DNA from 3 places in the Serratia sp. GW822-FHT06D09 genome. Region 2 is predicted to be linked to each of the others. Evidence: predicted binding sites of a transcription regulator. Region 2 holds the regulator's gene; each other region holds the start of a gene.

Region 1 (7,559 bases), on a different contig from region 2:
TTTGCCGAACTGCCGGATGGCAGCCGCCTGCCACGCCACCGCGATCCCTACGCTGGTTCACTGCGTTACCATCTGGGGCTGATCACACCGAATGATGACCGTTGCTTTATCGAGGTGGATGGCGAACGCTACAGCTGGCGCGACGGGGAGGCGGTGATGTTCGACGAAACCTACCTGCATTACGCCGAAAACCAGAGTGGGCAGAACCGGTTGATTCTGTTTTGCGATATTGAGCGACCAATGCGTTTCCGCTGGGCACAGGGCATTAACCACTGGCTGGGGCGCAACCTGATGAGCGCGGCTACCGCACCCAATGAAGAGGGCGATCGTACCGGTGGCGTCAACAAGTTGTTCAAGTATATCTATGCGGTACGCAAGGTGGGGAAACGGCTGAAGGCGTGGAACCGAACCGGGTATTACATCATTAAATGGATTTTGTTTGGCGGTATCGCGGCGGGTATTTTTTTCGCGATTTAAAAAGGGAGGGCGCTACGAAAGCGCCCTCCGGCAATCAGGCAAAAATGGTCATCATATAGGCGGCAAACAGCGCCAGGTGCGCGGTGCCGTTCAGCACGTTGGTTCTGCCGGTCGAGAATGACAGCTGGCACAGCAGCAACACGGTCAGCATCACGACGATATGCGGCGTCTGCAGGCCGAAGATCAGCGTTTGCCCGGTCAGGGTGGCGATGATGGTTACCGCCGGTACCGTCAGTGAAATGGTCGCCAGTACCGAGCCGAAGAACAGGTTCATCGCACGTTGAACCTGATTGTTCAACACCGCACGCAGTGCCCCCAGGCCTTCTGGCGACAGGATCAACAGCGCGACCAGGAAGCCGGTAAACTGCGCAGGAGCATTCACCTTGGTCAGCAAACCTTCCAACGGGTTGGCGTTGAACTTGGTCACGGCGATCACCGCAATCAAATGCACCACCAGCCAGCCGGCATGCCAGGCACTGCTGTGCGAAGAAGGTTTGCCGTGGTGCGGGTCACCGTCGTCATCTTCGTGCTCGTAGACAAACAGGCTCTGGTGGGTTTTGGTCTGGATCACCAGGAACACGCCGTACATGGCGGCGGAAATCACCGCGACCAGCAGCGCCTGCCCAGTGCTGAAGTTGCCGCCCGGCAGCGCACTGGGGAACACCAGTACGATCACCGCCAGCGGGAAAATCGCCATCAGATACTGTTTAATACCGCCCAGATTGACGTATTGGGTGGCGAATTTGCGACCGCCCAGCAATAAAGCAAAGCCCACCAGACCGGCGCTGACAATCATAATGATGGAGTAAAGCGTATCGCGCATCAGTGCCGGTGCGGCGTCGCCGGTGGCCATCAGCGCAGAAATCAGGCTCACTTCCAGAATAACCACCGACAGGCTGAGGATCAGCGAGCCATAGGGTTCACCCAGACGGTGAGCCAGCACGTCGGCGTGGCGCACAACGCTGAACGCGCTGCTGAGAATACCGACCAGGGCAATGATGTTAATGCCGACGATCAGCGGGAAATTGCTGGTACTGCCCCACAGGTTCAACACCACCAAGGCGGCGATGGGGAAAAGCAGCGAGTACTCAGTGTGGCGGGATTTGGATCGGCCAGGATCGTTTTGCGACTTCATTTCGATGGTACTCCTTCTCAAACAGCGTGGTCCCGTCATCGCTGACTGCCGTTAAGGGCAATTATGCGCATCCAGAATGTATTTATATTTAATAATAATAGGATACACCCGCAGGCTTGTGCCGGGGAATGATGTGATGTTGTTTTACTTGTAAAAGCAAAAGCTTGCTTTCTGTGACTAGGTTAACAAAAAAACCGCATTGGATGCGGTTTTATTTACTTACTTTTACGTAGTGAGATGAGTTTTCTTCATTAACGGCACATAAATTGCAGTTTGTAGCTTCGCTGCTTGATTAATAAAGGGGAAAATCACAGTCAATCGTCAATATTGTCCATGATTTCATGCCGTTTATTATGATAACCCTCTTCGTTTAACCCCTCACGCCAGTAAGGTACGGCATAAAGCTGATTACGGTCACATTGGCGCTCGCGGCGCAGGTAACGGCGCAGGTCTACCACCAAACGATCTTCCCCGGCCAGCCAATACTGGATTTTTGTCTCAGGTAGCGGCAATGAGCAAAATTGCGTCACCAACTCGGCGGTTTTTTCGGTGCCGCCGATAATCCAGCTCAGTTCGAAGCCTGCCGGTTTTTTCAGATCGATAACGTCAGCCGCAGTGTCGACGCGGATAAAGGCGTGGCCTTCGCTACGTGCCGGTAACCCTTCCAGCAAGGCCGCCAGCGCGGGCAAGGAGGAAGGATCGCCGGCCAGACAGTAGAAATCGGCCTCTGGCAGCATAGGTTTAGGACCGCCCGGGTTACTGATGCCGATTTTATCGCCTGCTTTGGCCGATCGCGCAAAGTTAACCGCCGGGCCGCTGTGATCGTGAATGGCGAATTCAATGTCGACTTCCGCCAGCTCCGGGCGTACTGCGCGAATCGAATAGGTGCGGACAATCGGACGAACCGCATCGGCCGCCCAGCGAGGGCCGTTTTCGGTCAGCGTCGGCAGGTCCGGCTGCGTCTGGCCTTCGAGCGGCAGGAAAACCTTGATGTGCGCGGCGGCGGCGTTTGCCGGGTAATAACGCAGGTCCGGGGCGGTGAAAGTGATGCGGCGCAGGTGCGGGGTAACATCGCGAATCGCGCTGACAGCAATCAGGTAGGGTGCGCGTGAGCGTGGGGCTTCGGTAGTCACGGGGTTCTCCTTATGTTCGTTTGGCGAGGAGTATAACATGCCATGTGATAATGAGAATTGTTTGCTAATTGAGGCGGGCGGAGGTGTCATCTAAGCTTAAGGTTCACTGAATATCTGCGGGAGGAAATGATGCCCTACAACAGCACAAATGCCTTGCCGGACAACGTCAAACACGTGTTGCCGGCCCATGCGCAAGAGATCTATAAGGAAGCTTTTAACAGCGCCTGGGATCAATATAGCGATCCGGATGACCGGCGCGGCGACGATAGCCGAGAGGAAACCGCCCACAAGGTAGCCTGGGCGGCGGTGAAGCAAAGCTACCGCAAAGGTGATGACGACCGCTGGCACAAAAAGTAAGGCGCTCCCCGGCGCCTTTGTGCGTCGGTAAATCATGAAATCCGAACCTATTACGCGGGCAATTAATATTATTGCTGCTGAGTACAAATACTTTTTCACTTTAAAGCTCTTTTGAAACTTGATTGCTCACTGAGAAAAGAATAAGGTCATTATTATCGCGGGAAGATTATTGTATTAATATAATTCCGCACTTAATAAATAAGATTGAACAGTGGCGAGGGAGTATGGGCAATCCTATTCCCGGGAGGTTGTTAAGGTGTTAACGCGAGATTTTCTGCAAAATGCGGATTGCAAAACTGCATTCGGCACCATTGAGGAGTCGCTGTTACTGACATCAGAACAGCGGGCGGCCTCGTTGGATTGTACTTTATCCCGTCGGCCGGATAACAGCCCGGTGTGGGTCTTCGGCTACGGTTCACTGATGTGGAACCCGGTGTTTGAATCCGAAGAGGTGCGGCCGGCCACGCTGCAAGGCTGGCACCGCGCCTTCTGTTTGCGGCTTACCGCCGGGCGCGGCACCCTGCACCAGCCGGGGCGGATGCTGGCGTTAAAAGAGGGCGGCCATACCACCGGCCTGGCGTTTCGCCTGCCGGAAGCCAAGCTGCGCGAAGAGCTGGAACTGCTGTGGAAACGCGAAATGGTCACCGGCTGTTATTTGCCGACCTGGTGCGATCTCACCTTGGCAGACGGTGAAGTGGTGACCGCGCTGGTGTTTGTCATGAACCCGCAGCACCCGCTGTTTGAAGAAGATACCAGCCATCAGGTGATAGCCCCCCTGATCGCCAGCGCCAGCGGGCCGCTGGGAACTAACGCCCAGTACCTGTTTTCGCTGGATAACGAGCTGAAAAACCACGGTATGCAGGATGACTGCATTGGCGATTTGGTCAGCTACGTGCAGCAATGGCTGCAGCAAAATACCTGCGGCCCTATCGGCGGAGAGGCAACTGCCTGATCCCGCTCATATGACGCTTTCGATAGGCTCAGCTTGCTGAGCCTTTTTTGTTTATATATCTAATGCCTATATTTAATAACTTTATTTTGCATAAGCATTTAATCCACACTTTTAAAGTGGATATTTATGTTGTTAATTTTAAAGCCATTCGATAATTTAAGATTAAAAAACAGCTAATTTGCAATGGTGAAAAATTCACTTAGCATGAAAATGCATAACTAAAGGTTATTTCTTATTTGTCCCCTCCCGCCAGACTCCGTATCACTGGTGTTAACAATATTGCTCGTCAGGGGGAGTGGATGAACTTTCAACAATTAAAAATTATTCGGGAATCGGCGCGTTGCAACTACAACCTGACCGAGGTGGCCAATACTTTATTTACCTCGCAGTCTGGGGTCAGTCGTCATATTCGGGAACTGGAAGAAGAACTGGGCATTGAGATATTTATCCGCCGCGGCAAGCGTTTATTGGGCATGACCGAACCGGGTAAAGAGCTGCTGGTGGTGGCGGAACGCATCCTGAATGATGCCAATAATATCCGCCGACTGGCGGATGTGTTCAGCAGCAACGACACCGGCCAACTGCATATTGCGACCACCCATACGCAGGCGCGTTACAGCCTGCCGGGAGTGATTAAGGAGTTTCGTGCGCTGTACCCGCGGGTAAGGGTGGTGCTGAATCAGGGCAGTCCGGAAGAAATCGTCGCGATGTTGGCCTCGGGCGAAGCCGATATCGGCATTGCCAGTGAACGGCTGATGAGCGATGAATCTCTTGCGGCGTTCCCTTACTACCGCTGGCATCACACCATCCTGGTACCGGAAGGGCACGAACTGACCCGGCAACCGCAGGTGACGCTGGAAATGCTCAGTACCTTACCGTTGATAACCTATCGCCAGGGCATTACCGGTCGCTCGCGGCTGGATAGCGCGTTCAAAGCCGCCGGGCTGACGCCGGACATTGCCTTAAGTGCTCAGGATTCCGACGTAATAAAAACCTATGTCGAGCTGGGGTTGGGGGTCGGCGTACTGGCGGACATGTCATATGAGAAAGAGCGCGATCGTGGGCTGGTCAGCCTTAACGCCGAGCACCTGTTCGAGCCCAATACCGTGTGGTTAGGTTTGAAACGCAGTCAGTTACAACGTAACTATGCCTGGCAGTTTATCCAGCTGTGTAACCCGACGCTGTCACTGACGGAAATCAAAGACAAGGTGTTCTCTTCACAGCTGGAAACGGTGATCGATTACCAGATTTGAGCATTGCGGCGACGGAAACAGCAGCGCAGATAGCAGGCGGGATACACGTTACGTATTTGCGCTGACCTGTTCTACAGGGGCAGGAGCCTGGCGTGCAGAAGTCAATCGCTGATGGAGGTTCTGCTGTTGTACAGGCCTTTATCTTCGAGCCCTTTACTGACACTGCCAATCGCTACTTTCGCCTTTTCATTGATATCAACGCCAGGGATGGCTTGTCCTTTGGCCCTTTCTGGGCGCTGAAAGATTATTTTGTTACCGGGAAAGTACCTACTCTGCATTTTGAGCCTTACAAGGTGAGGCTCTGACCCCAAACCAGGTGTCTGGATCGTAAAACACTCGGACTATCACGCTTTATGTCACCGTATGAAAATTTGCTGGTGCCTTCGTCGAAAAATTTATGTTCTACTCATTGGCGTCACCACCATTTTATTCCATAAAATCAGCGTGATTCAGACTGACTGGATTTATTATTCCTATGGGGCCCATACATGCAAATTATCTATCCTGATGATTATTCGAATTTGTGCAAACCGGATGAAACTTTTGAACTGGAGTATCTTTGTGCCCGGCAACGTGGGATACATTGCCTGTTATTTGCCTCAGAAGCGGCAGCGATGGGTAAATATCAGTTTTCGGCTCCCTTTGAGTCTGGTAGTCCCGTGGTCTGGCGAGGATGGATGCTGAACGCCGATGAATATCGTCAGTTGTACGGTGCTGTGGCTGCACGGGGAGGGAAGATGCTTGAGTCCCCTGAAGAATATATCAGTAATCACTATATAACGGGTTGGTATGACCGCTGTAAGGCCTATACACCGGAAACTATTATAACCACAGCTGATGCTGATTTTGGGCGTCTCGTCAGCCAGCTTCAATGGCCCGCTTATTTTGTTAAGGACTACGTGAAATCCTTGACGACGTCCCGGGGCTCTGTGGCTAAGGATGCTCAGGAAGTCGCAGAAATTCTCAATCTTATTGCGCATTTTCGAGGGAGTGTAGAAGGAGGGGTTAGCCTGAGGCGCGTTGAGGAATTTGTTAATAACACTGAGCGTCGCTATTTTTCGCTTAACGGGAGAGTGTTTTCATCCGACGATCAAATACCTGAATTTGTTTATGAGATTGCACGCTGCGTGGAGACTCCGTTTTATTCAATAGATATTGTAGAAAATACCCAGGGAGAATTGCGCCTGGTAGAGATTGGAGACGGGCAGGTATCAGATATTAAGGAGTGGGAAGCTGAAAAATTGATTGAGGCATTTTGCTTGTCAGGTATTTAATGCATTGAAATGTAATAATTATCTACTCCACTGATACTGTGGCGACGGTGATTTCATTCAACCTGATTGTCGGGGCATGTCCGCTCGCCAACACCTGTAAGGCTCTTGGTTCGTCGTCTGTTACAACCTCAGATTGACGTTGTCAGTAGAATAGTAAGCCTGCCAAACGTGATGGCGCTTTATGAGGATTGGTTACCGCCTGCATCGAAAAAATATATTTGCCATAGTCCTTGCACAACTGACGGTATCCTCCCGCCTGCTTAATAATCAAAATCTCAGCTATAGACAGAAAAAGAATATCTATAGTTATTTAAGTACCTTCGCCTGCCGAGAGCTCTCACATACACTCGCGAAATTACTATAAATTCCATCCGCTTGGAGAGTTTTGATGAAAGCGTTCGTTCCCTCTTTGGTGTTTTTGGCCGTGGCGGCCAGTTTCAACGCACAGGCAGCAACCCCGGCAAACACGTTGGTGATTGCCCAGTCCATCGATGACGTGGTCAGTTTTGATCCGGCCCAGGGTTTTGAGTTAACCACGGTGCAGTCATTCAACAGTCTCTACCAGCGGCTGATCCAGTCCGATCCCAAAAATCCTATCGAACTCAAACCGACGCTGGCCAGCGAATGGCAGGCGGGCAGCGATAACCGCAGCCTGACCTTCACTCTGCGGCCGGATGCCAAATTTTCCAGCGGCAATCCGCTGCGCCCGGAAGACGTGATTTTCTCACTGTCGCGGGTAGTGAAACTGAATCTGGAACCCTCGTTTATCCTCACCCAGTTGGGCTGGGACGCCAAGAACGTCGACCAGCACCTGACCAAGGTGGATGATCAACGGGTCAAAATAAGCTGGAGCGAAAACGTCAGCCCGGCCTTTGTGCTTAGCCTGCTTTCGGCGCCGGTATCTTCTATTGTCGATGCCAAAGAAGCCTTGTCGCACCAGCAGGGGGATGACCTGGGTCACCAATGGCTGAACAGCCA
Region 2 (7,559 bases):
CGTTATGGATTTGGCCGAAGGGCATTTAAAAGCGCTGGATAACCTGCAGCCAGGATTTAACGTCTATAACCTGGGCACCGGTAAAGGCTACTCGGTGCTGGAGATTATTCGGGCGTTTGAACGCGCCTGTGGCTTCAAAATCGCCTACCAATTTAATCCCCGGCGTGCGGGAGATATTGCCGAGTGTTGGTCCGACCCGTCTCTGGCGGCAGAGAAGCTGGGCTGGCAAGCCAAACGCAGTCTGGAAAAAATGGTGCGCGATGCCTGGTCATGGCAGAGCAAAAATCCACAGGGTTATGGCTCTTCGCTGCCGCTGTCATCGATAAGGATGCTGGCCGATGAAGCTTAACGACGGGCATTTGGGGGTTATGCAGGATGATCTGTTCCGGGCTGAATATGAGGCGCGGATCAACGATCTAAAGTTTGAGTTTGTGAAATATCAACGTGAGGCTTCGTTGCTGCTGCTGGAGCGTTATCAGCGCGGTGTCGCGCAACTGCGTGAGTGGCGGGCTGCACATGGACATTTATTCGATGCCGCCCGCTGTTCTTCACTATTTTGTGTGCCTACTCGCCCGCTGGCTGCGAGTGAAAAACGGCTGCACCGGATCTGGCTGGGGGGCGCGATACCTGACGACGCCAGAGAGGTTATCTCCCAGTGGGGGGCCGCGCAGCAGGCGGTGGCTAGCACCGAGACGAATGACTGGGTCGGCATGTTATGGGTTTGGGACGCACAGCAGCTGGCAAGGGATGCGTATTTCATCCCCGTACCGGTGATAAAAGGCGGCTACCTGGGGGAGTATGATGCGGGCAACCATCGCCTGCAGGTGCATTCGCTGAGCGAACTGGCGCAAAAAAGGGTCGGCGACAACCTGGGCTTTATCCATCAACTGCACGATAAGCGCTATTACGCCACGCTTTCCGACTACTTCCGTTTTCTGATTTTGATCGAGATGGGGGGGCTGTATATGGATATCGATACCATACCCCACCGGTCGGCGACGCTGTTTTTGATCAAACCAGAGGTGCCTGATTATCTTCAGTTCCTGGCTGAGGGCGAGGTCAGCCACGTCAGCTGGTTGAATCTGTTTCTCGATGAAACCGGCATGATAGTCAGCCGCAAGGGCGATATCTCACTGTGCCGAATGCTGGCGGGGTTGGATCAGATCTTTGCGGCGGAAAGCGGCGAAGTCCCGGACAAGAATTCGGATTATGAACGCAAACTGTTTGATCCCTTTTATCAGCTGTGGAGTCGCCACATAGGCCGCTCTTTCCTCAGTCACGATCGCTTCTGCCAGGATTATGGCGTCCATTATGATGCGCACCCACAGGCCGTCACCTGCGGTATTCGCGGAATGCGTCTGCTGGAGGATGTGATCACCAATGAACGACTACCGCTGTCGCAGGAAGAGCAACACAGCTACCGGCAATGCGTCAGCCGGCTGGAGCAGGTGGACTGGCAGCTTGAGCAGCCGCTGGATCTGGCACGTTATGCGGAAATATTTACCGTTGATGAAGTGCCGCGTATGGCCTATCCAGCGCAGATCCGTTCCGATATTGACCATTACCACTATTATTCCGTACTTTCCCATGACCGCACGCTTGATCGGGTAAACCAGCTATTTGGCGAGTACCTGATCGCCGATAACCGGCGGCAGATTACGGCGGGTAATTACTGGTGTCCGACCGCTGGGGTAGGGGGGGCGGTTTTGCCGGAGCCGGGTGGGGCATTGCATTTTCTGCCTGGACACCAGGCGAGTGAAACAGATAAAACCCGTATGGCGAAGCTGATTTTCAGTACCAGCTACCTTGAGTACTGTTCTGTTGGCAATCGAGCCGGGCTGGATCTGGTGTCATTACAGCAGGCGCAAAATATTGAGCCTTATCTGGGGCTGATCACGGTAGCTTACGATCGGCGTGGAGAGTTTGTCGGTTTTTTTAATGCGGCCACCATTAGCGAGCTGTATGGCATAGAAGCGGATTATCATTATCGCGATGAAATAAGGCCGCTTGATGAGGCTTATGACAGCTTTGTCCAAAGCCAGTGCACTGAGGATGACTATTTCATCTGCAGTCTGGCGATTGAGAGCCAATTCCGCGGGCTAGGGCATTTTAACCAGCTGTTTGCGCAGATAAGGCAGCGAGCACAACAGCACCAGGCGAAAAATATCGTGCTGTGCGTATGGCAACGCAGTGATGCCAGCCAAATCTATCTGAACAAGGGGTTCCGTGTTCGAGGTGTATTCGATCACGCCTGGTCGCTGTTTTTTGATCGGTTGCTGTTTCTTGAGTATGAGCTGTGAAGAGGTTTGCTCATCCGCGTGTCGGCGGGTGGGGGAGTGCTGTGAGTGTAAGTGGGAAGCGAGAGAAGTGCTGTAGAGAAGTGCCGCTGCAATTGTTGTATTTAACGCTGTGAACTTTCCCCGGCCTGTCCGGGGATTTTTTATCCTATTATCGCAGGCACAAAAAAACCGCCGTTAAGGCGGTTTTCAATGCCGGTTAGGACATTATTTTTTGTCGTGCAGGGTGTCGTCTTCGCGGCAGTCACCTGTTTCACAGTGGCCGTACAGGTACAGGCTGTGGTTGGTGAGCTTGATGCCGTGTTGTTTGGCGATATCACGCTGACGCACTTCGATAGACTCATCGCTGAATTCGATCACTTTGCCGCAATCCAGGCAAATCAGGTGATCGTGGTGATGTTGCTGGGTCAATTCGAACACGGACTTGCCGCCTTCGAAGTTGTGACGGGTCACAATGCCGGCATCATCAAATTGGTTCAGTACGCGGTAAACCGTAGCCAGGCCAATTTCTTCGCCCATATCTATCAGTTTTTTGTACAGATCTTCCGCACTGACGTGATGGCATTCCGGATTTTGCAGTACTTCCAGGATTTTGAGTCGCGGAAGCGTGACTTTTAAGCCGGCCTTCTTCAATGCGGTGTTGTTGTCAGTCATGCGGATTCAGTCCTGTTACTATGCTAATCAAGTTGAGGCGTTCTCGCCTTTGGCATCGGTCGGCACAAAGAGTTAATTGCGTCTCATTATAGAACCGGTTGCTCTAAATGGAAACCGCCGGTTGTTAACAAAGCTATAATTGCACAATTGCATGTTATACATGCAACGTCTTGATGAATGGGATAAACCGGAAACTCAGTCTACCTTGATGGTGTGGGAAGTTACAAATCTGTAGCTTCTATTGCAGTAATTTGTACTGCCAATGATGGCCCTGCCGGCACACTATGCACTTTGCAGGGCTTTTGTTCAACCTTTGGCGTTACCCGACGATTTCGGCCAGGCTTAGCTCTTCGACGATTTGTTTTACCCAGCCTTCAACACGTTCGTTGGTCAGCTCAGGTTGGCGATCTTCGTCAATGGCCAGGCCGATGAAATGGCTGTCGTTGGCCAAGCCTTTGGACGCTTCAAAGTGGTAACCCTTGGTCGGCCAGTGGCCTACGATCGCGGCGCCACGCGGTTCAATGATGTCGCGAATGGTACCCATCGCATCACAGAAATACTCTGCGTAGTCTTCCTGATCGCCACAGCCGAACAGCGCAACCAGCTTGCCGTTGAAGTCAATTTCTTCCAGCGTTGGGAAGAAATCGTCCCAGTCGCACTGCGCTTCGCCGTAGTACCAGGTTGGGATACCGAGCAGCAGGATATCGAAAGCTTCCAGATCTTCTTTGCTGCTTTTGGCGATGTCATGAATTTCAGCCACCTCTTTACCAAACTGCTGCTGAAGAATTTTCTGGATCATCTTGGCAATGTTTTCGGTATTGCCAGTGTCGCTGCCAAAGAAAATGCCTACATTAGCCATATCGCGTATAACCTTTAAATTCAATAAATTGCATTCACGATGTTAGCGTAGACTACGATAACACCGATTAAAATGATGCCATGGCAAGAGATTATCTCTTACCGGTAAGTGCGTATCATGCCAGAAATTTACCCCGGGTATTTATCACTTTAATGCGATGCCGGGTGGAATAAAGCGGTGTTGATCGGGCGTCATCCTTAACGCCGCGCCGCATGTGCGGCTGCAATGATCAATGTTCTGGCTGCTCGTCCGCCAGTTGTGCCAGCAGCATTTGCTCAATAAGCTCGCTGCGGCTGATATTACGCTGTTCCGCCAGTTTGTTCAGGGCGTCCACCGCATCCGCGTTGATCTTCAGTTCCACACGCCGTAAGCCACGGACTTTATCGCGTCGAAGCTGATTACGCTTATTGATTCTAAGCTGTTCATCTCGGGATAGCGGGTTGGTTTTCGGGCGCCCCGGACGGCGTTCATCTGCGAACAGATCCAGCGTCGTGCGATCCGTTTGTTCTTTTGCCATAGGTAGCGGTACTGCAAGGGAGTTTGCATCAAAAAGCGCTTACACGCTTCCGGACGGTTCGGTTAACACACTTCGGGCCAATAAACCCTAACCCAAATTCACCCCAGCCTGACGTTAGCGAACACGCTCGGCACGGCGGTAAAATTATAGCGCGCCATATTACCCCAGCAGGTAGAGCGACGACAATGCTTAACTGAGCCGAAAACGCGCTAAGCCGTTATCTTTAGCGCGTTTTTTCATCAGATGGTGACTTTGGGAGGGAAACGGCCCATTTGTTGGGCCTGGCGCGACTCAGGCTTCGCCGAGAAAGCGGTGAATGGCGCGCAACACCGCCTCCGGTTTTTCCGCATGAACCCAATGTCCGGTACCGGCAACGACGTGAGCGCGAGCCTGCGGGAATTGACGGGCAATATCTTCGCGATAGCTGTCCTGCACGTAAGGCGACAGGCCGCCGCGGATAAACAGCGTCGGGTGAGGCCAGGCCGGCACTTCCTGCCAGCCGGTGATGTTCTCGTACTCTTCGATCAGCACCGGCAGATTGAAACGCCATTCGCCTTGGTGGAAGGATTTCAGCAGGAACTGGATCACGCCTTCCTCTTTCAGGTAGCCGCGCATCAATTCCGCCGCCTGCTGGCGTTGGGTAATGCCTGCGGCGCTTACCGCCTGCAACGCGACAAAAATTTCGTCGTGGCGGCGCGTTTGATAGTCCACCGGCGCAACGTCAATGATGATCAGCTTCTCCACGCGCTGCGGGGCGATTGCCGTCAGCGCCATGGCCGCTTTGCCGCCCATCGAGTGGCCAATGACAATCACTTTTTCCAACTGCAAATCGTCCAGCAACGTCAGCAGATCCTGCGCCATCTCCGGGTAGGTCATGACCTCAGAACGCGGTGACAGGCCGTGGTTGCGCAGATCGACTTTAACTACGCTGTGCTGCTGGTTCAGGTCGCGCGCCAGCACGCCCAGGTTGTCCAAATTGCCAAACAGCCCGTGGATCAGGATCACCGGCAATGCATCGGACTCGGTGGCCAGCAGTTGATAATGTAATTTCATGGCGAAGTTCATACTGAGAGAGATTCAGATTAGGTTATCATGATTAAAACACTCGATGAATAAACCCGTCGCCTTTCAAGCGGCAGGGTTGTTCGCTGTACTTGCTGCAACTTAAAATCCATAGGATAAAACGTGGATTTTTCATGGTAAGGTGCAGGTTTGGCAGCGCCGGTGTCCGGCGGGCTATAGGTATTAGTCTGCTTTTGCCGTATTGGGGCACATTGTTATGTTCGCCTCTGCGCTTTTAACCTTATAATCCCATGGCTTGAATGCCGGATCTGGCTTCAGGTTCTAAGTAGAAAAAAACAGTACTGGATAAAGATGAAAACTATTGAAGTCGACGAAGAGCTCTACCGCTATATTGCCAGCCACACGCAACATATTGGTGAGAGCGCGTCCGATATTTTGCGCCGTATGTTGAAATTTACCGCAGGCCAGCCGTTACGTGCAGCGCCGGCCGCCAGCGCACAGAGCGCAGAACAGGAAAAAATCGTTGCCGCATCGCGCCCGCGCGATCGCGTACGTGCCGTGCGTGAACTGTTGTTGTCGGACGAGTACGCCGAACAGAGCAAAGCGGTGAACCGTTTTATGCTGGTACTTTCCACCCTGTATACCCTCGATGCGGCCGGCTTTGCCAGCGCCACCGATGCGTTACATGGCCGTACCCGTACCTATTTTGCCGGCGATCAGCAAACCCTGTTGGCGAACGGAACGCACACCAAGCCAAAGCACGTTCCGGGCACGCCTTACTGGGTGATCACCAATACCAATACCGGTCGCAAACGCAGCATGGTTGAACACATCATGCAGGCTATGCAGTTCCCGACGGAACTGACTGAAAAAGTTTGCGGCACTATCTAATTTAGCGAACAGCCCGTCATGGTGGCCGTGAGCGACATATTGCCAGGCCGCAGGACAGGGATTAGGGAGATATGTCGATGGCGAATAACCCACGTGCCGGGCAGCCGGCTCAGCAAAGCGATTTGATCAACGTAGCCCAGCTGACGTCGCAGTACTATGTACTGCAACCTGAAGCGGGCAACGCCGCACACGCGGTCAAGTTCGGGACTTCAGGCCATCGCGGCAGTGCGCTGCGCCACAGCTTTAACGAAGCCCACATTCTCGCGATCGCGCAGGCGATTGCCGAAGTGCGTCATCAGCAGGGCGTGACCGGTCCATGCTACGTGGGTAAAGACACCCATGCGTTGTCGGAGCCTGCCTTCATTTCAGTGCTGGAAGTGTTGAGCGCCAACGGCGTTGATGTGATCGTGCAGGAAAATAATGGCTTCACGCCAACGCCTGCGGTCTCCCATGCCATCCTGTGCCACAACCGTAACGGTGGGGCATTGGCCGATGGCATCGTGATCACCCCGTCCCACAATCCGCCTGAAGATGGCGGCATCAAATATAACCCGACCAACGGCGGCCCGGCGGACACCAATCTGACCTCGGTGATTGAAAAGCGCGCCAATGAACTGCTGTCTCTGCAGTTGAAAGGCGTTCAGCGTCAATCGCTGGATAAGGCCTGGGCCAGCGGCCGTGTGCATGCGCAGGACCTGGTGCAGCCATATGTTGAAGGGCTGGTGGACGTGGTTGATATGCCTGCGATTCAGCGTGCCGGCCTGAAGCTGGGCGTCGATCCGCTCGGCGGTTCCGGCATCGCCTACTGGCAGCGTATCGCCGAGCATTACAAGCTGGATCTGACGCTGGTGAACGATGCTATCGATCAGACCTTCCGCTTTATGCACCTGGACCACGACGGTGTGATCCGTATGGACTGCTCTTCAGAACCGGCGATGGGTGGCCTGCTCGCGCTGCGCGACAAGTTCGACCTGGCGTTTGCCAACGATCCGGATTACGACCGCCACGGCATAGTTACGCCTGCGGGGCTGATGAACCCGAACCATTATCTGGCGGTTGCCATCAACTATCTGTTCCAGCATCGTCCACAGTGGAGTGCTAACGTAGCGGTAGGCAAGACGCTGGTTTCCAGCGCGATGATTGACCGCGTGGTGGCTGATTTGGGCCGCAAGCTGGTGGAAGTGCCGGTGGGCTTCAAATGGTTCGTTGATGGCCTGCATGACGGTAGCCTGGGCTTTGGCGGCGAAGAGAGCGCAGGGGCTTCGTTCCTGCGTTTCAATGCTACCCCGTGGTCTACTGATAAAGACGGTATCATCAT
Region 3 (7,559 bases), on a different contig from region 2:
CTTGGAGGGGTACTCAATCCAGCTGAACACCACCACTTCATCGGTTTCGGCCTTCACCGCACCGCGAAAATCGGTAAGTTTGCCGTCGGGGACATCATTGCCCCAACACTCAACAACGCGTGTGGCACCGAATTCCTTAAACAGAGGAGCTGCCGCAGCAGCCAGTTTTAGATACGCCTCCTTATTGGCGGCCGGCACCGCCACTACAAAGCCATCAACATATTTCATATGAGATTCCTCTTGTCGATTCGACAGTCGGGGTGGCGCCGGCAGAGTTGCCGGTGCCCTCTACCATTTTAGACCCCATTAGTGGGGTCAACCATTCACAGGGCGCAGGGGTTTCAGAGGTCGGTATAAGCGCGGGAGAGTAATTCTGGCGTGGCGACCCGATTGCGGCCGCTGTTTTTAGCTTTGTAAACCGCCAGATCGGCGATTTTCAGCAGGTTGTCCAGGTTTTGGCCTGACCCACCAATGCAGGTAACCATGCCGATACTGACGGTAATTTGCAACGAGGTTCCGGCGGGCATGGTGATGGATTCGATTTCCACACGACGGCGCAGCCGCTCGGCCAGTGACAGTGCGTCCTGCTGCTGGGCTATCGGCGCAACAATGGCAAACTCTTCCCCACCCATGCGACCAAACAGGTCCTGATCGCGTAGATCAGCGGTAATGGCTCGCGTGAAGGACAGCAGCGCCGCGTCACCGCCGGCGTGGCCAAAACGATCGTTGATCGACTTAAAGTAGTCGATATCCAGCATCATGATGCAGACGTGTTCCCCTTTCTGGCTGACCAGCTTGGTACCGCGCTGCATAAACGCGCTGCGGGTTAATACGTGGGTCAATGCATCGTGATTCGCCACATGTTCCAGCCTGCGCAACAATGCATTGCGGGCATAGTTCATGCTGGCAACGGCGATCGGGCCCAACGCCAACAAAGCCACGCCAAGCCGCATCGATACCGTATTCTGCAACAGCTTCATGTCGAGATTGGTCGCAATCAGCCCCATGTCGATGGCGAAATGGCACCACAATACATAGGCCAGCACCGCGATCATGGTGCTGAACAAGGAAAAGGTCATTGCCAGCCACAACAGGATCGGCATCGGGAAAATCACCGCACCGGGGCCGCCGATCAGGACGCTGCAAATGCACGCCACCAGCAGCAGGATTAACACCGCCATTTTTCTACAGATGCTGTACCACTGGCTGCGGCGGAACACCGCCTGGTTAAGGCTATGCAGGTAACCTTTCCAGTCGGTGGGGAAAGTCAGGATAAACGGCATCAGGGTAATGTAATGGGTAAACTCCGAAGACAGCCACAGCGCCATGGCGGGCAGGAATTGGCGGTCGAAAAGCAGCACCGAAGCCCCGGCACCGACTAACCCCGTGGCGGTCGCGCTCGTCAGGCAGATGGCGAACAGAAAAATGCTGGACGAGGTGCGTTCCAGCGTTCTGACCTGCGGCGACAAACGCATAAACAGGAAAAACCCGACCGCGACACCGGTAATGTTGGCGCCATTGAGCAATGCGGCTTTCACGACCGTACTGCCGGTGATCAGATCCGCCGCCATATACCCCAGAATCGCCATCAGCCAACCCCAGGGGCTGGCCAGCGCCGGATAACGCACCAGCAGCGCCAGCAGCACCGCATTGGCCGGCCAAAACGAGGACAGCAGCCCGGTGGGCCGGCTCACAATGCCAAACAGGCACAGGCCGAACACCAGCAGGAATACGATTAATGCGTGCTGTAATTTTGTGGCACCAGGTAACTCAGTGGTGTGCATCTTGCTTCCAGAAGCTTGCAAAAAATACGAAAAATCCTGTCTGCATGACGGCGTCCAACCCGCTGGCCAGCATGCCTGACGTCGCACGCAAAATGTGCTGTCAGACAGATATTATTGCCAGTTTTCACCGGACTGGCATCAGCTAATTGAAAATTTAAAAATATTATTATGTTTCAAGCTGTCACCTCTGCGGCAGCCTGAAGAGCAAGGGTGCGGATATCGCTATCTTGGCGATTAATCTTCAGATAAAAACACCGCCGACCGAATCCAACACGGAACAATGTGGCCAAATTCCCCCACCAGTGCCCGCTTGATAAACATTCACTACACAAATCCTACACATGCAAATTATAATAATAATGATAATCGTTTTTATTTATTAATTTGATATGGAATGGTATGCATCAGGTAGAAAACCCACGTCCGACTAAAACAAAAAAGCATCCGGCGCTTCGTACACTTCCCCTCCTCGTCACCGTTTTACCGGGGCTGGCCATGACCACCGTCTGGGCCGAAGATGACACGCTTACCGTGACCACGCGCTCACTTCCCACTGAGGGTTACAATGCCGACACGGCCTCAACGGGGAGTAAAACAGCCACTCCGCTCAGTGACGTGCCGCAGTCCGTCAGCGTCGTCACGCCTGAGATCATTAACGACTTTCAGGTTAAAAGCGTCAATGATGCGATGAAATTCGTCAGCGGCGTGACTCAAGGTAATACCCTGGGCGGCACGGAGGACGGCTTTGTCAAACGCGGCTTTGGCGTCAACTCTGACGGCTCGGTATTTGTCGACGGTGTCCGCAGCAATCAGGGGTTGAGCATGGATGCCACCACCGATCGCGTTGAGGTGTTGAAAGGCTCTGCCTCTTTGCTGTACGGAATTCTCAATCCCGGCGGCATCATTAATCTAATCAGCAAAAAACCGCAATACGACTGGAATACCCGCATCAGCGGTGCCACCAGCAGCTTTGGTGGCGGCAGTGGTACCCTCGACGTCACCGGCCCTTTAGGAAACGGTTTTGCTTTCCGTTTTATCGCCGAGCGTCAGCATCAGGATTACTGGCGCAATTTTGGCACCAATGAACATACGCTGTTAGCCCCCTCACTCAGTTGGTATGGTGATAAAGCGACCTTCAACATAGCCTACAGTGAGTATAAGTACGATATTCCTTACGATCGCGGCACTGCCTTTATCAATGGCACGCCGGTCGATGTCCCCTATAACCGCAGGCTGGACGACTATGCCAACCACGCCTGGGGCAAAAACAAACGCCTCAATACTCATTATGAGTACGCGCTGGACAGTACCTGGACCACCCGTTTTAACTATGCCTGGATGCAGCGACGCTATGACAGCAACGAAGTGCGCGCCACCGCCATCAACACTACAACCGGTGTGGTTTCACGCCGGGCGGATGCCAACCGCGGCTTCAACCATCAAACCTCTTACTATTCCTGGGACGTAAACGGGTCGCCGGTGGTATTGAGCATGCAGCATGACCTGCTGGTTGGCGTTGACTATGAAAAAAATGAAACGTACAAGGCCTACTCTTACCGCGGCAAGGTGTCGAATACCTTTAATATGTACGATCCGGTCTACGGCGAAACGCCGATAACCAACAGCAGCACTTACAATGATGCGTTAAGTAATCTGCGCAGCCGCTTATATAGCCGCTCGGTCTACGCCAAAGACAGCATTCATTTAACTGACCAGTGGATTGCCGTCCTGGGCGCACGCTACCAGTCGTACTACCAGAACAACAGCAACGGATTCCAAAACCCGCAAAACACACTGAATGACAAAGGCAACAAATTCCTGCCGCAGGCTGGCGTGGTATATAAGTTGACGCCGGGCGTTTCTCTGTACGCCAACTACAGTCAGTCCTTTACCCCCTCGACGGCGGTGGATGACAACGGTAACGTCGCGACGCCTGAAACCGGCACGACCTATGAAATGGGCGGCAAATGGCAAATCACTCCGGCGGTGGATGCCACGCTGGCGCTGTACCGTATAGATGAAGAAAACATGTCGATCTTCATCAACGGCGTGACCCGCAGCATTCCTAAGGCTCGCTCCACCGGCATTGAGCTGGAACTCAACGGTGAAGTGGCCCACGATTGGGATCTTACGGCCAATTACAGTTACGACAAAACCCAGATTGTCGAAGACAACCTCAATCCGGATAACGTCGGTAACCGGTTGGTCAACGCCCCAACCAATATGGGTAGCCTGTACCTCAGCCATCGCATCACTGTGCCGTTAGTGCCTGGTGATGTGCGCCTTGGTGGCGGCGGACGCTATGTCGGACGCCGCGCCGGCGATCCGGAAAACAGTTTTACCATGCCAGCATATACCGTGGCGGATGCGTTTATTGCCTGGGACAGCAAACTGGTGGGTAAACACACCCAGATTAAGCTGAACGTCAAAAACCTGTTCAACCGTGAATATTATGAGTCCAGTGCAGGGAACCTGCGTGTGATCGAGGGCGAACCCCGTAGCCTGAGTTTGCAGGCGACGGTAGATTTCTGATCCTGTCTCCTCGGATGCAGCTGGCTGCATCCGAGGAGAGCGAACACCGCCGGGATTAAATACAGCTGAGATTTTCTTGCCGCTGATAGACTCGAGTTTCATATGGGTGCAACCTTTGCAGCTCACCGCTGTCCTGATAATTCCCTAATGCCAGCTGCCATTCACCCAGCGCTAATACCTGTGAATTTATCCGTTGCGCCTCGTTGCTCAAATTACAAAGCACCAACCTCTGCTGTGTACCCAGGGTGCGGCTATAAGCGTAAATATGCGGATGTTCCGCCAGTTGTAACTGATAGCGACCTTCGATCCACACTGGATCCTGCTTGCGCAGACAGATTAGCGCCCGATAGAAATTCAGTACCGAATCGGCTTCTTCGCGCTGACGCGCCACGTTGATCTGCGGATAGTTGGCATTGACCGCAAACCAGGGCGCGGCTGAGCTGAAACCGGCGTTGGCGCTGTCGTCCCACTGCATTGGCGTGCGCGAGTTATCGCGTCCGCTGCGGCCCAGAAACGCCAGGATCTGCGCCTCGTCCATGCCCTGCTCGCGCAGCTTGGCAAAACGGTTTCTGGCGGCAATATCGTTAAAATCGGCCAGGCTATCGAAGCGGGTATTGGTCATCCCCAACTCCTGCCCCTGATAGATAAACGGTGTTCCCTGCATCAGGAAATACATTGCGGCGATGGCAGTGGCACTTTCGCGCCAATACTGCTTATCGTCGCCCCATTTCGACACCACGCGCGGGATATCGTGGTTTTCAACATACAGAGCATTCCACCCCTTGCCCTCCAGCAGCGTCTGCCAGCGGGTAAAGATGTCTTTCAGGCCCAGCACGTCTGCTCCGGCATGCGGCGAATGCTGGTGGTTGTTTTCCCACAGCTTGACGTGCTCGAACTGGAAGATCATGTTCAAGCGGCCGTGCTGCTCGCCCACCCAGTCTTCACCCTGCTCCGCCGAAGCCCCGTTCATTTCGCCCACCGTCATGATGTCATAGCGATTAAACACCTGTTCGCACAGGTCATCGACATACTCCAGCAGGCCCTCATAGTTCAGATGCCGCTCGAAAGACGGCACGTAACGCAACCCAAGCGGATTGGGCATGTCGGTCAGCCCCGGCTGCTTTTTCATATGGCAGATAGCGTCGATGCGGAAACCGTCAATGCCCTTGTCCAGCCACCAGCGCATCATGTCGTACAGCGCCGCACGCACCTGCGGGTTTTCCCAGTTCAGATCCGGTTGACGCTCCGAGAACAGATGAAGGAAGTATTGCTCGCTGCCGGGGTCATATTTCCAGGCCGAGCCGTTGAAAATGCTCTCCCAGTTGTTGGGTTCCGCGCCATTTTTACCGTCACGCCAGATATACCAATCGCGTTTGGCGCTGGCTTGAGATGATCGGGACTCAATAAACCACGGATGTTCGTCGGACGTGTGGTTAACCACCAGATCGAGTATCAGCCGCATTCCCCGGGCGTGCACTTCGGCCAGCAGGCGGTCAAAGTCATCCATGGTGCCAAATTCGGTCATTATGGCCTGATAATCACTGATATCGTAGCCATTGTCGTCGTTCGGCGAGCGGTACATCGGACAGATCCAAATCACGTCGATACCCAGCCACTGCAAGTAATCCAATTTGGCCGTAATACCATTCAGGTCACCTATACCGTCACCGTTGGAGTCCATAAAGCTGCGCGGGTAGATTTGATACACCACCGCCTGCTTCCACCACTGTACTGTCTGCCCACCGCTCATGGCTGTGCTTCCTTAATAAATTAATGCGCCTGCGCCGAGGACAAAATGCGCTGAAACGCCCGACCTTGACGGTCAAACAGATAACCACACTCTACCGGCAGCCGCACGCCGACGGTATCGCCGGCCTGGATGCGGGAGCGCTCAGGATTGCGCAGCACCCAGGGTTCACCGGCGTTGCCGTTGTCCAGATAAAGGTAGGTCTCATTCCCCATGTGTTCGACAAACATCACCTCGCCCTGAAACTCGCACTCCGCGCGTTCGCCCCCCCGAATATGCTCCGGGCGAATACCGACGTTGACGCTCTGGCCTTCCGCCTCGGTCGGCGTGGCGATCGGCAGTATCAGCGCCTTGCCGTTGTCCAGCTCGACCACGCTTTGCTGCTCACCGGCACGCCGTAGTATCGCCGGGATCAGGTTCATCTTCGGTGAACCGATAAACTGCGCGACAAATTCATTGGCCGGTTGGTCATAGAGTTCCAGTGGTGTGCCGACCTGCTCGACATGACCTTGGTTCAGCACCACGATACGATCTGCCAAGGTCATGGCTTCAACCTGATCGTGGGTAACATAAATGATGGTCGACCCCAGCCGCTTATGCAGCGACGCCACTTCCATACGCATTTGCACCCGCAGTGACGCATCGAGGTTGGACAGCGGTTCGTCGAATAAAAACAGCTTAGGCTCGCGCACGATGGCCCGACCAATCGCCACCCGTTGCCGCTGCCCGCCCGAAAGATCCTTCGGGCGGCGTTCCAATAGCGGCTCGAGCTGCAAAATGCGTGCGCTCTCGCGCACCCGGCTGTCGATTTCAGCCGCGGAATGGCCCGCCAGCTCCAGCGCAAACGCCATGTTTTTATAGACGCTCATATGCGGATAGAGCGCGTAAGACTGGAACACCATGCCAATACCGCGTTCAGCCGGGGTATCGTCGTTAACGTAGTTGCCATCGATATACATGCCGCCGCTGCTGATCTCCTCCAGCCCGGCGATCATCCGCAACAGGGTTGATTTACCGCAGCCGGAAGGCCCGACGATCACCACAAACTCCCCACTGTTGATGTGCAGATCCAGCGATTTAATTACCTCTGCGTTAGCGCCATAGCGTTTTTGCAGTTTTTCAAGCGTAAGTTGCGCCATATTCCCCCCGTTCTCACCCCAGTTGGCAGTCTGCGGGGCGCCAATGTGCGCCCCGCTATCCGGCTTATTTCAGATAATCAAGCCACGGACTCTGGCGTGAGATCATCACGTCGACCAACTCAGGGATCGCACGGCATTTGTCGTTGACCGAATCCACCAGCAGCGCCTGGATCACCAGATCGCGCGAGCCTTCAATCACCGCATCGGCGGTTAAATCGTGAATGGCGATCTGGTTGCTGAGCAGCCCGCCGATACCGGCCGGCATATCCACTTTAATGCCGTGCACGCCTTTGCGATCGATAATCGCCGGCACCTCCACCGCAATAAAGTCCGGCAGCTGTTTGATAAAGCCCAGGT

The links. The regulator Fur, encoded in region 2, represses iron uptake genes when iron is present. The targets are predictions, from matches to a motif close to ATAATAATGAGAACNACTATCAA.
Region 1: a site for Fur is predicted at 2,790-2,812, ahead of AC1RKG_RS09995 (siderophore-interacting protein). Genes of this name have one in related genera too.
Region 3: a site for Fur is predicted at 2,138-2,160, ahead of AC1RKG_RS02735 (TonB-dependent siderophore receptor). Genes of this name have one in related genera too.

What each region holds. Positions count from the first base shown of each region.
Region 1 is NZ_JBXALO010000003.1:482,068-489,626, forward strand. It holds gene lpxO (lipid A hydroxylase LpxO) at 1-477, shown strand, start outside; gene chaA (sodium-potassium/proton antiporter ChaA) at 512-1,612, opposite strand; gene AC1RKG_RS09995 (siderophore-interacting protein) at 1,927-2,745, opposite strand; gene chaB (putative cation transport regulator ChaB) at 2,875-3,102, shown strand; gene AC1RKG_RS10005 (gamma-glutamylcyclotransferase) at 3,359-4,054, shown strand; gene cbl (HTH-type transcriptional regulator Cbl) at 4,354-5,307, shown strand; gene AC1RKG_RS10015 (hypothetical protein) at 5,400-5,612, shown strand; gene AC1RKG_RS10020 (ATP-grasp domain-containing protein) at 5,796-6,581, shown strand; gene AC1RKG_RS10025 (ABC transporter substrate-binding protein) at 6,970-7,559, shown strand, end outside.
Region 2 is NZ_JBXALO010000005.1:42,692-50,250, reverse strand. It holds gene galE (UDP-glucose 4-epimerase GalE) at 1-349, shown strand, start outside; gene AC1RKG_RS13475 (glycosyltransferase) at 339-2,300, shown strand; gene fur (ferric iron uptake transcriptional regulator) at 2,505-2,951, opposite strand; gene fldA (flavodoxin FldA) at 3,271-3,810, opposite strand; gene ybfE (LexA regulated protein) at 4,040-4,327, opposite strand; gene ybfF (esterase) at 4,619-5,392, opposite strand; gene seqA (replication initiation negative regulator SeqA) at 5,702-6,241, shown strand; gene pgm (phosphoglucomutase (alpha-D-glucose-1,6-bisphosphate-dependent)) at 6,319-7,559, shown strand, end outside.
Region 3 is NZ_JBXALO010000001.1:597,043-604,601, forward strand. It holds gene AC1RKG_RS02725 (DUF1428 domain-containing protein) at 1-228, opposite strand, end outside; gene AC1RKG_RS02730 (sensor domain-containing diguanylate cyclase) at 342-1,784, opposite strand; gene AC1RKG_RS02735 (TonB-dependent siderophore receptor) at 2,280-4,316, shown strand; gene AC1RKG_RS02740 (glycoside hydrolase family 13 protein) at 4,372-6,066, opposite strand; gene AC1RKG_RS02745 (ABC transporter ATP-binding protein) at 6,087-7,202, opposite strand; gene AC1RKG_RS02750 (family 4 glycosyl hydrolase) at 7,267-7,559, opposite strand, start outside.